2 regions of the Luteibacter rhizovicinus DSM 16549 genome follow, and region 1 is predicted to be linked to the other one. Evidence: predicted binding sites of a transcription regulator. Region 1 holds the regulator's gene; the other holds the start of a gene.
The links. The regulator sigma-54, encoded in region 1, starts transcription at its own class of promoters, with help from an activator protein. The targets are predictions, from matches to a motif close to TGGCACGNGCNTTGC.
Positions count from the first base shown of each region.

Region 2: glnA (type I glutamate--ammonia ligase) is a predicted target of sigma-54. The motif match lies at 1,796-1,810, and genes of this name have one in related genera.

Region 1 is NZ_CP017480.1:2,587,084-2,592,115, forward strand. Features, by position in the region: gene hprK (HPr(Ser) kinase/phosphatase) at 1-772, opposite strand, end outside; gene hpf (ribosome hibernation-promoting factor, HPF/YfiA family) at 898-1,248, opposite strand; gene BJI69_RS11680 (RNA polymerase factor sigma-54) at 1,366-2,847, opposite strand; gene lptB (LPS export ABC transporter ATP-binding protein) at 2,947-3,666, opposite strand; gene lptA (lipopolysaccharide transport periplasmic protein LptA) at 3,671-4,258, opposite strand; gene lptC (LPS export ABC transporter periplasmic protein LptC) at 4,281-4,871, opposite strand; gene BJI69_RS11700 (KdsC family phosphatase) at 4,877-5,032, opposite strand, start outside.
Region 2 is NZ_CP017480.1:1,442,165-1,447,196, forward strand. Features, by position in the region: gene BJI69_RS06605 (OprO/OprP family phosphate-selective porin) at 1-194, opposite strand, end outside; gene glnA (type I glutamate--ammonia ligase) at 350-1,762, opposite strand; gene BJI69_RS06615 (zinc metalloprotease) at 2,031-2,816, opposite strand; gene BJI69_RS06620 (tetratricopeptide repeat protein) at 2,924-4,489, shown strand; gene BJI69_RS06625 (tetratricopeptide repeat protein) at 4,527-5,032, shown strand, end outside.

The DNA.
Region 1 (5,032 bases):
GCGCGACGGGAATGGTGATCTTGGGGACGTCCACGTCGAGCACATTACGCCGACTGACGTCGCCGGTGAGGCGGGTCATCGCATCCGTCTCTTCGCCGACCAGCATGGGCTTGAGGTGGATGACCAGGCGGAGGTACTTCGAGGGCTTCACCGCGGTATGGCCGAACATCTCGCGGATGTTCAACACGCCGAGACCGCGTACCTCGAGCAGGTCCTGGAGCAGATCGGGGCAGGCGCCGTCGATGACGTCGGGCGCGATCAGGGTGAATTCGGTGGCGTCGTCGGCGACCAGGCGATGACCACGGCTGACCAGCTCCAGCGCCAGCTCGCTCTTGCCGGAACCGGGTTCACCGGTGATCAGCACGCCGATCGAAAACACCTCGAGGAACACGCCGTGCAGGGTGACCCTCGGCGCGAGCGTGCGCGCCAGGTGGTATTGCAGGTAGGTGAGCAGCTCATGACCGCGGCGGGTGCTCTGCCACAGCGGGGTATCGGTTTCCTCGGCGACTTCGCGCAGATCCGAGGGAATCGCTTGATCCTTGGTGACGATGAGCGCCGCCGGCTGGTAGGCGGCGATCTTGTGGATCGCCTCCCAGCGCTGGCGCGGCTCCAGGCCGTCGAGGAAGTTGAGTTCCTCGGTGCCGATGATCTGCACCTTGTTCGGGTAGATCACGTTCAGGTAACCGACCAGGGACGGCCGGCGACTTTGCTTGGCGTTGGGTTCGAGCACGCGCGATTCGCCGCGCATGCCTGCGGCCCAACGCAGCGCCATGCGCTCGTGTACTCCGTCGAAGAGTTGTCTGGCGGTCAGCCGGTCCACGCTGGATCCCTTGAAATGGCGAAGCCGGCGCGAGGGCGCCGGCTGGGGCTATTGTGCCATCAAGCGTGGACGGGGGTTCAGGGAGCGGCGACGCGAGCGTCGCGACCCTCGGCGTTGTGGTGATCCTTGAGCTTTTCCTTGTGCTTCTTCAGCTGGTCGGCAAGCTTGGCGATCATCGCGTCGATGGCTTTGTGCAGGGCATCGGGCTTCTTTTCATCTTCGAGGCTGGCCACGCCGTCGGCGTGGAGACGGACGCCGGCACAATGGAGCGTGCCGCCGGCCTTGTGCTCGTTCTTGTCGACGGAAAGGACCACGTCGAGGGCGGTGATGTTGTCGAAAAGGCGTTCGAAGCGGCTGATTTGCTGTTCCACGCGCTCGCGCAGGGCAGGGGTGGGATGGATGTGCTGGCCGCTGATCTGGATTTGCATGACGCCTCCTTCTTGCTGAGGGTGCCGCCTTGGTGGCGACGAGTGCGGAACGACGGAGTGCCGTTCCTCAAGCCTGAAATGGTGTGACCGTGGACCTCCGTGAGGGTTCCCCGCGCCTCAACTGGCGCGGACACGTTCGCTGGAGCTGGGGATGCGCAGGGCTTCCCGGTACTTGGCTACCGTACGGCGGGCTACCTGAATTCCGCGTCGATGGAGTTCCTCGGCCAGGGCCTGGTCGGACAGCGGGCGCCGCGCGTCCTCGCCCGTGATGAGCTTGCGGAGCATGGCCTGGATCGCGGTGGCCGAGGCGCTGCCGCCGTCCTCCGTGGCCACGCCACTGGAGAAGAAGTGCTTCAGTTCGAAGGTACCGCGCGGCGTGTGCATGTACTTGCGCGTAGTGACCCGGGAAATGGTCGATTCGTGCATGCCGACCTCCTCCGCCACCTCGCGCAGGACCAGCGGATGCATCGCCTCCGGGCCGTAGTCGAGGAAGGCGCTTTGCCGGCGGACGATCACGTCGGCCACCTTGGTCAGCGTCTCGGCGCGCGACTGCAGGCTCTTCAGCAGCCAGCGGGCTTCCTGTAGCTGGCCCTTCATCCAGGTGGCGTCGTCGCCGCGGGCGCGAGCGATGAGGTTGCAGTAGTGCTGGTTGAGGCCCAGCCGGGGCTGGGCATCGGGATTGAGGCTGACCTGCCAGCGGCCGTTTTCGCGGCGCGCGTAGACGTCGGGGGCGACGTATTCCACGGGCGTGGCGTCCAGGGCGGAGCCGGGGCGCGGATCGAGGCTGCGGATCAGGGCGGCCGCGGCGGCGACGTCTTCCTCGGCGGCCTTGAGCTTGCGGGCGATCTTGGCCGCGTCGTTGCGCGCCAGGAGCTCGAGCTCATCGGTGACCACGCGGATGGCAAGGTCGCGATGCGGCGTATCCAGGGCGAACTGCGACAGCTGGCAGAGCAGGCAGTCACGCAGGTCCAGGCTGGCGATGCCCGTGGGGTCGAAGCGCTGCACGCGCTGGCGCACGCGCTCGATCTCCTCGGCGCTGGCATGCAGCTCGGCCGGCAGGGCGGCTTCGACGGCCTCGACGCCGTCACGCAGATAACCGTCCTCGTCCAGCGCGTGGATGATCGCGGTAGCGATGGCGTGGTCGCGCGGCGAGAACTGGGACAGGTTGAGCTGCCACTCGAGGTGTTGCTGGAGGCTTTCGGGAGCGGCGTTCTGCGGTTCGAAGCCGTCCTCGTCGCCGCTGCCGGAGCGCGAAGGCGCACCGGCGTAGTCGCCGGCTTCGCCGTGGAAGCGATCGTCGTCCCACTCGGGAGCGAGCTCCTCCGAGGGGGTCGCGGTCGACTCTTCCTCGGCCTTGGAGGTCTTGGCGGGTGGTTCGTCGCGTGCCGGGAAGTCGGGGCCGTCGTAGTCGCCTTCTTCGGGCAACTCGGCCTCCGCTTCGGCATCCTCGGCGAACTCGAGCAGGGGGTTGCTTTCCGCGATCTGGCGGAGCTCGGCCTCGAGCTCCAGCTGCGACAACTGAAGCAGGCGGATGGCCTGCTGCAGCTGGGGCGTCAGCGTGAGCTGCTGATGCAGGCGAAACTGAAGTCCGGGTTTCATGCCTTGGATGCGTGAGGTGTCGAATCCATCGTAACCCCTTGCGACCTTTCCAAACCAGCATTCCGGTGAGCCAGGCCCACCGGCCGAATAGGCAATACGTCAGATACGGAATTCACGGCCCAGGTATACCTCACGCACCTTCTCGTCGGCGAGGATGTGCTGGGGCGTACCCCGGGACAGGACTTCGCCGTCATTGAGAATATACGCGCGGTCGCAGATGCCGAGCGTCTCACGGACGTTGTGATCGGTGATCAGCACGCCGATGCCGCGTTCCTTCAGGTGGCGGACGATGCGCTGGATCTCGCCGACCGAAATCGGATCGACGCCGGCGAAGGGTTCGTCCAGCAGCATGTAGCGCGGGCGCGCGGCCAGCGCACGGGCGATTTCCACGCGCCGACGTTCGCCACCGGACAGGCTGATGCCCTTCTGTTCCGCGATGTGGGCGATTTTCAGCTCGTCGAGCAGGCTTTCCAGCTCCTCTTCACGCTGCCGGCTGGTCATGTTGTCGCGCAGTTCGAGCACGGCCAGGATGTTGTCCGACACGCTGAGGCGGCGGAACACCGAGGCTTCCTGTGGCAGGTAGCCGATGCCGAGCTTGGCGCGGGCGTGCATGGGCAGGCCGGTGATGTCCTGCTGGTCGAGCTTGATCGAGCCGGCATCGGCCTGGATCAGGCCGACCACCATGTAGAAACAGGTGGTCTTGCCGGCGCCGTTGGGGCCAAGTAGCCCGACGACTTCACCTTCCCGGATGGAGAAGGCGAAATCACGGACTACCTGGCGGGCGCGAAAGCGCTTCTGCAGGCCTTGGGCTGAAAGCATCGGGTCAGGGCTTCTTCGGCTGGGGCGGCTTGGCGGCCGGCGGTGTGGCGGGTGCGGCCGGAGCCGCGCCCGGGGGCGGGTTCTTCGGCTGGAAGACCATGTGCACGGGCTGCGGGCCGTTGCTCTCGCCCGTCATGGTGCTGTTGGTCGTGTTGTAGGTGATCTTGTCGCCGTCGCTCTGGTTGAGCTTGCTCTTGTCGGCGCCATCGGTCTGCTTGTCGACATGCGCATTGCCGGTGAGCACGGCGATGCCGTTGCCGCTGTTGGCGGGGTCTTCCGGCTTGTAATCGATGTTGCTGGCGTGGCCCCGCATCAGCAGGTCCTGGTCGTCCAGCTGCTGCACCGTGGCCGGGCTACCGTCGATGATGACGCGGATGATCTGGTTGTCGGCGTCGAGGTAGCCGGTCGCCTTGTCGCCGGTGATCTTCAGCGTGCCCTGGGTCAGCAGCACGTTGCCGGTCCAGATCACCTTGCCCGGCTGGGTGCTGTTCGCCTGCTGCTGGGTGCCGTCGAACGACTTCGAGGTGACGTTGGTTGGCTGCGTGCGATCGGACTGCTTGGCGACGGCGGGCATGCTCGTGGCGAATGCCACGCCGAGCACCGCAAGGAGGACCTTAGCGCTTGCGAGGCGGGTAGACGGTGTGGACTGCATCGAGGAGCTCCAAATGCTTGGTATCGAGATTGGCGCGCATGCCAACGCCTTCCATTGTAGAGGCTCCCTGAACGATCCGGGCCGCCTCCGCCGTCTCCAGACGGTTCTCCTTCGGCCACGCGGTGACCTCGGAGGTGTCGATGCTGGCCGGCGGGTTCTGCTCGAAGGCGATGCGGTCCATGTGGACCTTGCCCTGCAGCTTGAGCAGGCTGCCGTCCTTGTTCACCCAGCCGTATTCGGAATGACCTTTCCAGGGTGGCGCCGTCAGGTCCTTGGTCGGCGGCAGGACGAAGTCGGGCGCGTTGATGTACAGCGACTCGTCGTCCTCGCGGCGTTCCAGGTGGGGCGCAATCAACTTGAAGGCGGGCTGGCCGAAGTCGTTGTAGGAGTCGAGATTGAAGTTGGTAAGCACGTAGCCCGAGCGCGGCGGCCCGACGAAATCGTCGACCTTCTTGTCGGGGGCAACCCAGTAATAGAGCAGGACGCTGGCACCAAGCAGCACGGCGAGCACGCCGGCGACGCCCGCGGCGCTGCGGTCCTTGAACAGGAGCATCAGGTTCACAGCCAGCGATCCCGCTCGGCTTCGGCCTTGCCCTGGGCGGCGAGGATCAGGTCGGCCACCTCGCGGGCGGCGCCGTAACCGCCGGACAGGCGGGTGCGGATGTGTGCGCGCTCGACAACCCAGGGGTGTGCGTTGGCGACCGCCACGGCGAG
Region 2 (5,032 bases), 1.1 Mb from region 1:
TAAAGCCCGTCATCGTGTGAAAAACGATCGACGTCGTATTGGTACTTCACGGACAGACCAAGATCCGTACCATCGGCGAACACGTAGTGGGTCGGCCAGTTGCTGCGCCAGTCGTATTGATTGCCCGGTGCGTCGGTGGCGAACGCGAACACGGGCGCAATCAGCGCCAGGGCACTGAGGGCGATCTTCTTCATGAGGTTGCCCCTCCCAGGGCTCAGCTGGCGGCACCAGCCGATACATCGGGAAGGACTATAGCGTGACCTTGCGAATTCGTTAACTCTTGCGGGCCGAGCGCAAAAAAAGGGGCGCCGAAGCGCCCCTCTCTCCTCACCCCGAGTTGTGAACGCGATCAGATCGCGTAGTACATCTGGAACTCGAGCGGGTGGGTGCTCGCGCGGTAGCGGGTCACTTCCTGCATCTTCAGGGCGATGTAGCCATCGATGAAGTCGTCAGTGAAGACGCCACCGGCCTTGAGGAACTCGCGATCCTTGTCGAGGGCGACAAGCGCTTCGTCCAGGCTGGCGCAGACCTGCGGGATGTTCTTCTCTTCTTCCGGCGGCAGGTCGTAGAGATCCTTGTCGGCCGGTGCACCCGGGTCGATCTTGTTCAGGATGCCGTCCAGACCGGCCATCATCAGCACGGTGAAGGTCAGGTAGCCCGACTGCATCGGGTCCGGGAAGCGGATCTCGATGCGACGACCCTTCGGGCTCGACACGTACGGGATACGGCAGGAGGCCGAACGGTTGCGTGCCGAGTAAGCGAGCATCACCGGTGCTTCGAAGCCCGGAACCAGGCGCTTGTAGCTGTTGGTCGTCGAGTTGGCGAAGGCATTGATCGCGCGGGCATGCTTGAAGATGCCGCCGATGTACCACAGCGCCGTCTGCGACAGGCCGCCGTAGAGGTCGCCGGCGAACAGGTTCTCGCCGTTCTTCGACAGCGACTGGTGCACGTGCATGCCCGAGCCATTGTCACCGACGATCGGCTTCGGCATGAAGGTCACCGTCTTGCCCGCCTGGTGGGCGACGTTCTTGATGACGTACTTCATCGTCATCAGTTCGTCGGCCTTCTTCACCAGGGTGTTGAAGCGCGTACCGATTTCGCACTGGCCCGCGTTGGCGACTTCGTGGTGGTGTACTTCGACCACCTGGCCGAGCGACTCGAGCACCTTGCACATGTCGGCGCGCAGGTCGCCGAGGCTGTCCACGGGCGCCACCGGGAAGTAACCGCCCTTCACGCCCGGACGATGACCCGTATTGGTGCCGTCGTACTTGTAGCGCGACGACCAGGCCGCTTCTTCGGAGCCGATCTCGTAGAACACGCGGCCCATGTCGTTCTGCCAGCGGACCGAATCGAAGATGAAGAACTCGGGTTCCGGACCGAAGAAGGCCGTATCGGCGATGCCGGTCGACTTCAGGTAGGCCTCGGCGCGCTTGGCGATCGAGCGAGGGTCGCGGCCATAGGCCTGCATGGTGCTCGGCTCGAGCACGTCGCAGTGCAGGATCAGCTGCTTGTGCGCGCTGAACGGATCGAGGTGGGCGGTTTCCGGATCCGGCATGAGGACCATGTCGGACTCGTTGATGCCCTTCCAGCCGGCGATCGACGAACCGTCGAACATCTTGCCGTCTTCAAAGGTGCTCTCGTCGATGGCGTGAGCAGGAAAGGTCGTGTGATGGTGCTTGCCGAGGATGTCGGCGAAGCGGAAATCAACGAACTCGATTTCCTCGTCCTGGATCAGGTTCAGCACTTTCGAAGCGGCGGACATAAAAACCTCGGGTAGGTGGGCGGAGTCCATTTAGCAATCGCCATGCCAGCAGTACCGCCATCGACGGGGCCGCCAGGACCAAGCTTTCGCATCATAGAACGGCTGTGAGGCCGATGTGCAAATGCACCAAAGTGGTGCATTTGCACATCGCTTGCACCAGTCACTGGCCTGGAGCAGGTACGGCCACCCGTCCCACCAGACGCCTTGGCGTTCCTAAAAGGGATCGAACAGTTTCGCCGTCCCATCCATCCCGGGAAGAAGCACCAGCTCAGTCATGCAATGCGACGCCCGGCCCCACGACGAAAACGAAGATGGCGGCAGTGAGCACGGCACCGACGATCCACCCCCATGAGGTTTGCCAAGGCTCGGCACGAGTCGCCTCGGCCCTGGCAGATTCCGTCAAAGCCGGCACGAAAAGCAGACCGAGCATGCACCCGAAACCGCCGGTCACTCCCACCAGAAAGAAGAGGTTCGTCAGGGGATTCATCGCTGCACCCGCAGCGAGCGGCAAGCCGCCGGCAAGGTAGGCGGGCCAGGTCAGGCGAGGGAGGGTGTGCCGTCCGATGGAAACGCTATCCAGTCGCCTGGCGAGGGATACCGAAGCGAGGCGAAGTGACATGTAGTAGCCCGCCGCGCCCAGGTCGGCCAGGCCGATACGCCAGGCGATGTGCGGCTCCCATCCGGCAATCACCACGGCCAGGTCGCCGAAGTCGAGCACCCCCGAGTACACGGCATAGCCGGTGCCATTGAGCAGGTTGATCGTGGCGAACAGCCAGAGAAAATACGACCCGGGGCCAAACGTCGTGAGGCGTCGAAACCACGCCATCGCAATCGCACCCAGGATGAGGTTCACCAGCGGACCAGCCAGGGCGACCACGCGACTGACCGCGCCCTGCGAGCTCAAGGCGACCGTCGTCAGTTGGACAGGCGTGGCGTCATCGAAGAACAGCATCGCTACGCCATGCCCCAGCACTTCATGACACATGTCCATCGCGGCATAGGCGACAACGGCAAGGGATGCCGTCGTGGCGAGACCTCCCGTCGATCGCGTCATGGTGTCCATCCCTGCCCCGTGGCCATTTCGGCGGATTGTGTCGTATCACCTGCGCCGTGGCTACGGCTATGATCGCCGGGCAACGCAGACCATGACAGGGGATGGATATGGCAAGGCAGGGAAACCGACGCGTGCTGCTTTTGGGAGGATTGCTCCTGGCCGTCGCTGCGCTGGCGGCGGTGAAGAGTTGGCCAGCACCGGAAGCGACGTCGACAGGCCATCAGGCGGGACACGCTTTCACCGCGACACCGACCCTCGATGCGTTCATGGCACAGGTGCAGACCGCAGCGAAAATCGCCGATCCGGTCGAGCGCTGCCTGCACATGCCCGACCCGCCGGGTTCGCATTGGCATACGGACGGTGTCGCGGCCTATTGCCGATACCGACTCACCGAGATGAAGGAGATCGCGGGATTCCGCGCGCTCATCGCCGCCGGCAAGGGCGCCGAAGTCGACCGACTGCTTGCCGGGTATCTGCAGATGCAGCTGCACGACCCCGGGTATCCAGCCATCTTCGACCAGGCGGTGAGCAGGGCCGGCTTTCATGACGCCAGCGCTGAAACGCGTGCCGCCATCGATGCATGGTTGCGCCAGCGACCGGACAGCGTCTTCGCTGTCGCCGCCAGTGGCATGCAATACCAGCAGGCCGCATTCGCCGCACGCGGCGCCGACTTCGCTTCGAAGACAAGTAGCGAACAGTGGCGCGAGGCGCGAAAGCTGGCCGATCTCGCGCGTCGGGACCTGGATCACGCGGCGACGATGTCACCGGCCATCCCGGCGATTTACGCGGACATGCTTCGCATGGGCGTGTTGACTGGCGATAGTCGTTACGCCATGGCCGCTATCGAACGTGGATTCGCGGTGCAACCGAACAACCTGCCCCTGCGCCTGGATCAGGCTGACTTCACGGGCAGGAAGTGGGGCGGCAGCACGGCATGGGTCGCCCGACAAGCCGACGAAGCCGCGGTCGCCGCCAAGGACACGCCTCTGCTCTGGGTCGCCGCCGGCAATGCGCACATCGAGGCTGCGACAGAGGGGCACCTCACGCGCCCCGCCGACGGCCGCTTTCTGGCGTTGGCCGATGAAGTGGCCACGGCCTACAGCCTGAGCCAGCTTGCCGCCGACGCCAACCGCGCAAGGAAGAGCGACGAGGCCTTCGTGCTCGCCGTGGAAGCGATACGGTTCGACAACTCGCAGGGCGACGCCCTCTATGTGCTGGGTTACCTCGCCACGCAAGGCTATTACCGTGAATGGGCCAAGGCCGAGCTGATCCGCGCGGCGAAGGAGCATCCGGACGACGTGGATGTCGCCGCTGACGCAGGGGTCGAGTTGCGCTACCTCGGTGAGCCTGCTTTGGCGGAGTCGTTGATGGTTTACGCCACCGGGCACGAGAGGGACGACTGGGTGCTCGCGATGCTTGGCGACTTTTACTCGCACGAGGGACACAACTACCCGAAGGCAGGCGCGATTGCCGACGAATTGATGCGGCGCGACCCCGGCAACGCCAACGGTTATGTCATCCGGGCATGCGTGGACAAGGACACGAACAGTCCGAATCGCTATCGCTCGGCCAGGGATTTCCTCGCACGCTTCGGCGACGATCCCAAGCAGCAGGGTCCTGCCGCGGAGATACGCGCGTGGCTCGCTACACATCCGGAACCGTCGGCGGGTTGAGCGAACCGCACCATCACTCGCATCGAGGGACGAAAACATGTCGGCTAGAGGGATTCGCATTGCCTTGATCGTCGCTGTCGGCCTCGCTGCCATCGGCGGCGCCCTGGCGCTTCGTCACGCACCCACCCACGAATCGACTGCCGTCATCTCGGTGACCCGTCCCGCGATTCCGTTCCGGAGCTTCATGACCCAGGTCATCGAGGCATCGAAGATCGTCGATCCGCTGGAACGCTGCCTGAAGATGCCTGATCCGCCTGGCTCGCACTGGCACCGTGACGGTGTCGAGGCGTATTGCCGTTATCGATACCAGCCAGCCATGACCTCGCTTGAATTTCGCCAACGGATCGCCGAGGGCAGGGGTGACGAGGTGGATCGGGTTCTGGCGGAGGATGCACGCGCGCAAGCGGACGATCCCGCGGCGGCGTCGAGGCTCGATGGCGCCTTCTACCGGATGGGCTTGATGGAGTCCACGCCAGACATGCGCCGCGCCGTGGACGCATGGAAGCGACAGCGTCCACAAAGCGCATTCGCCGCTGCCGCCAG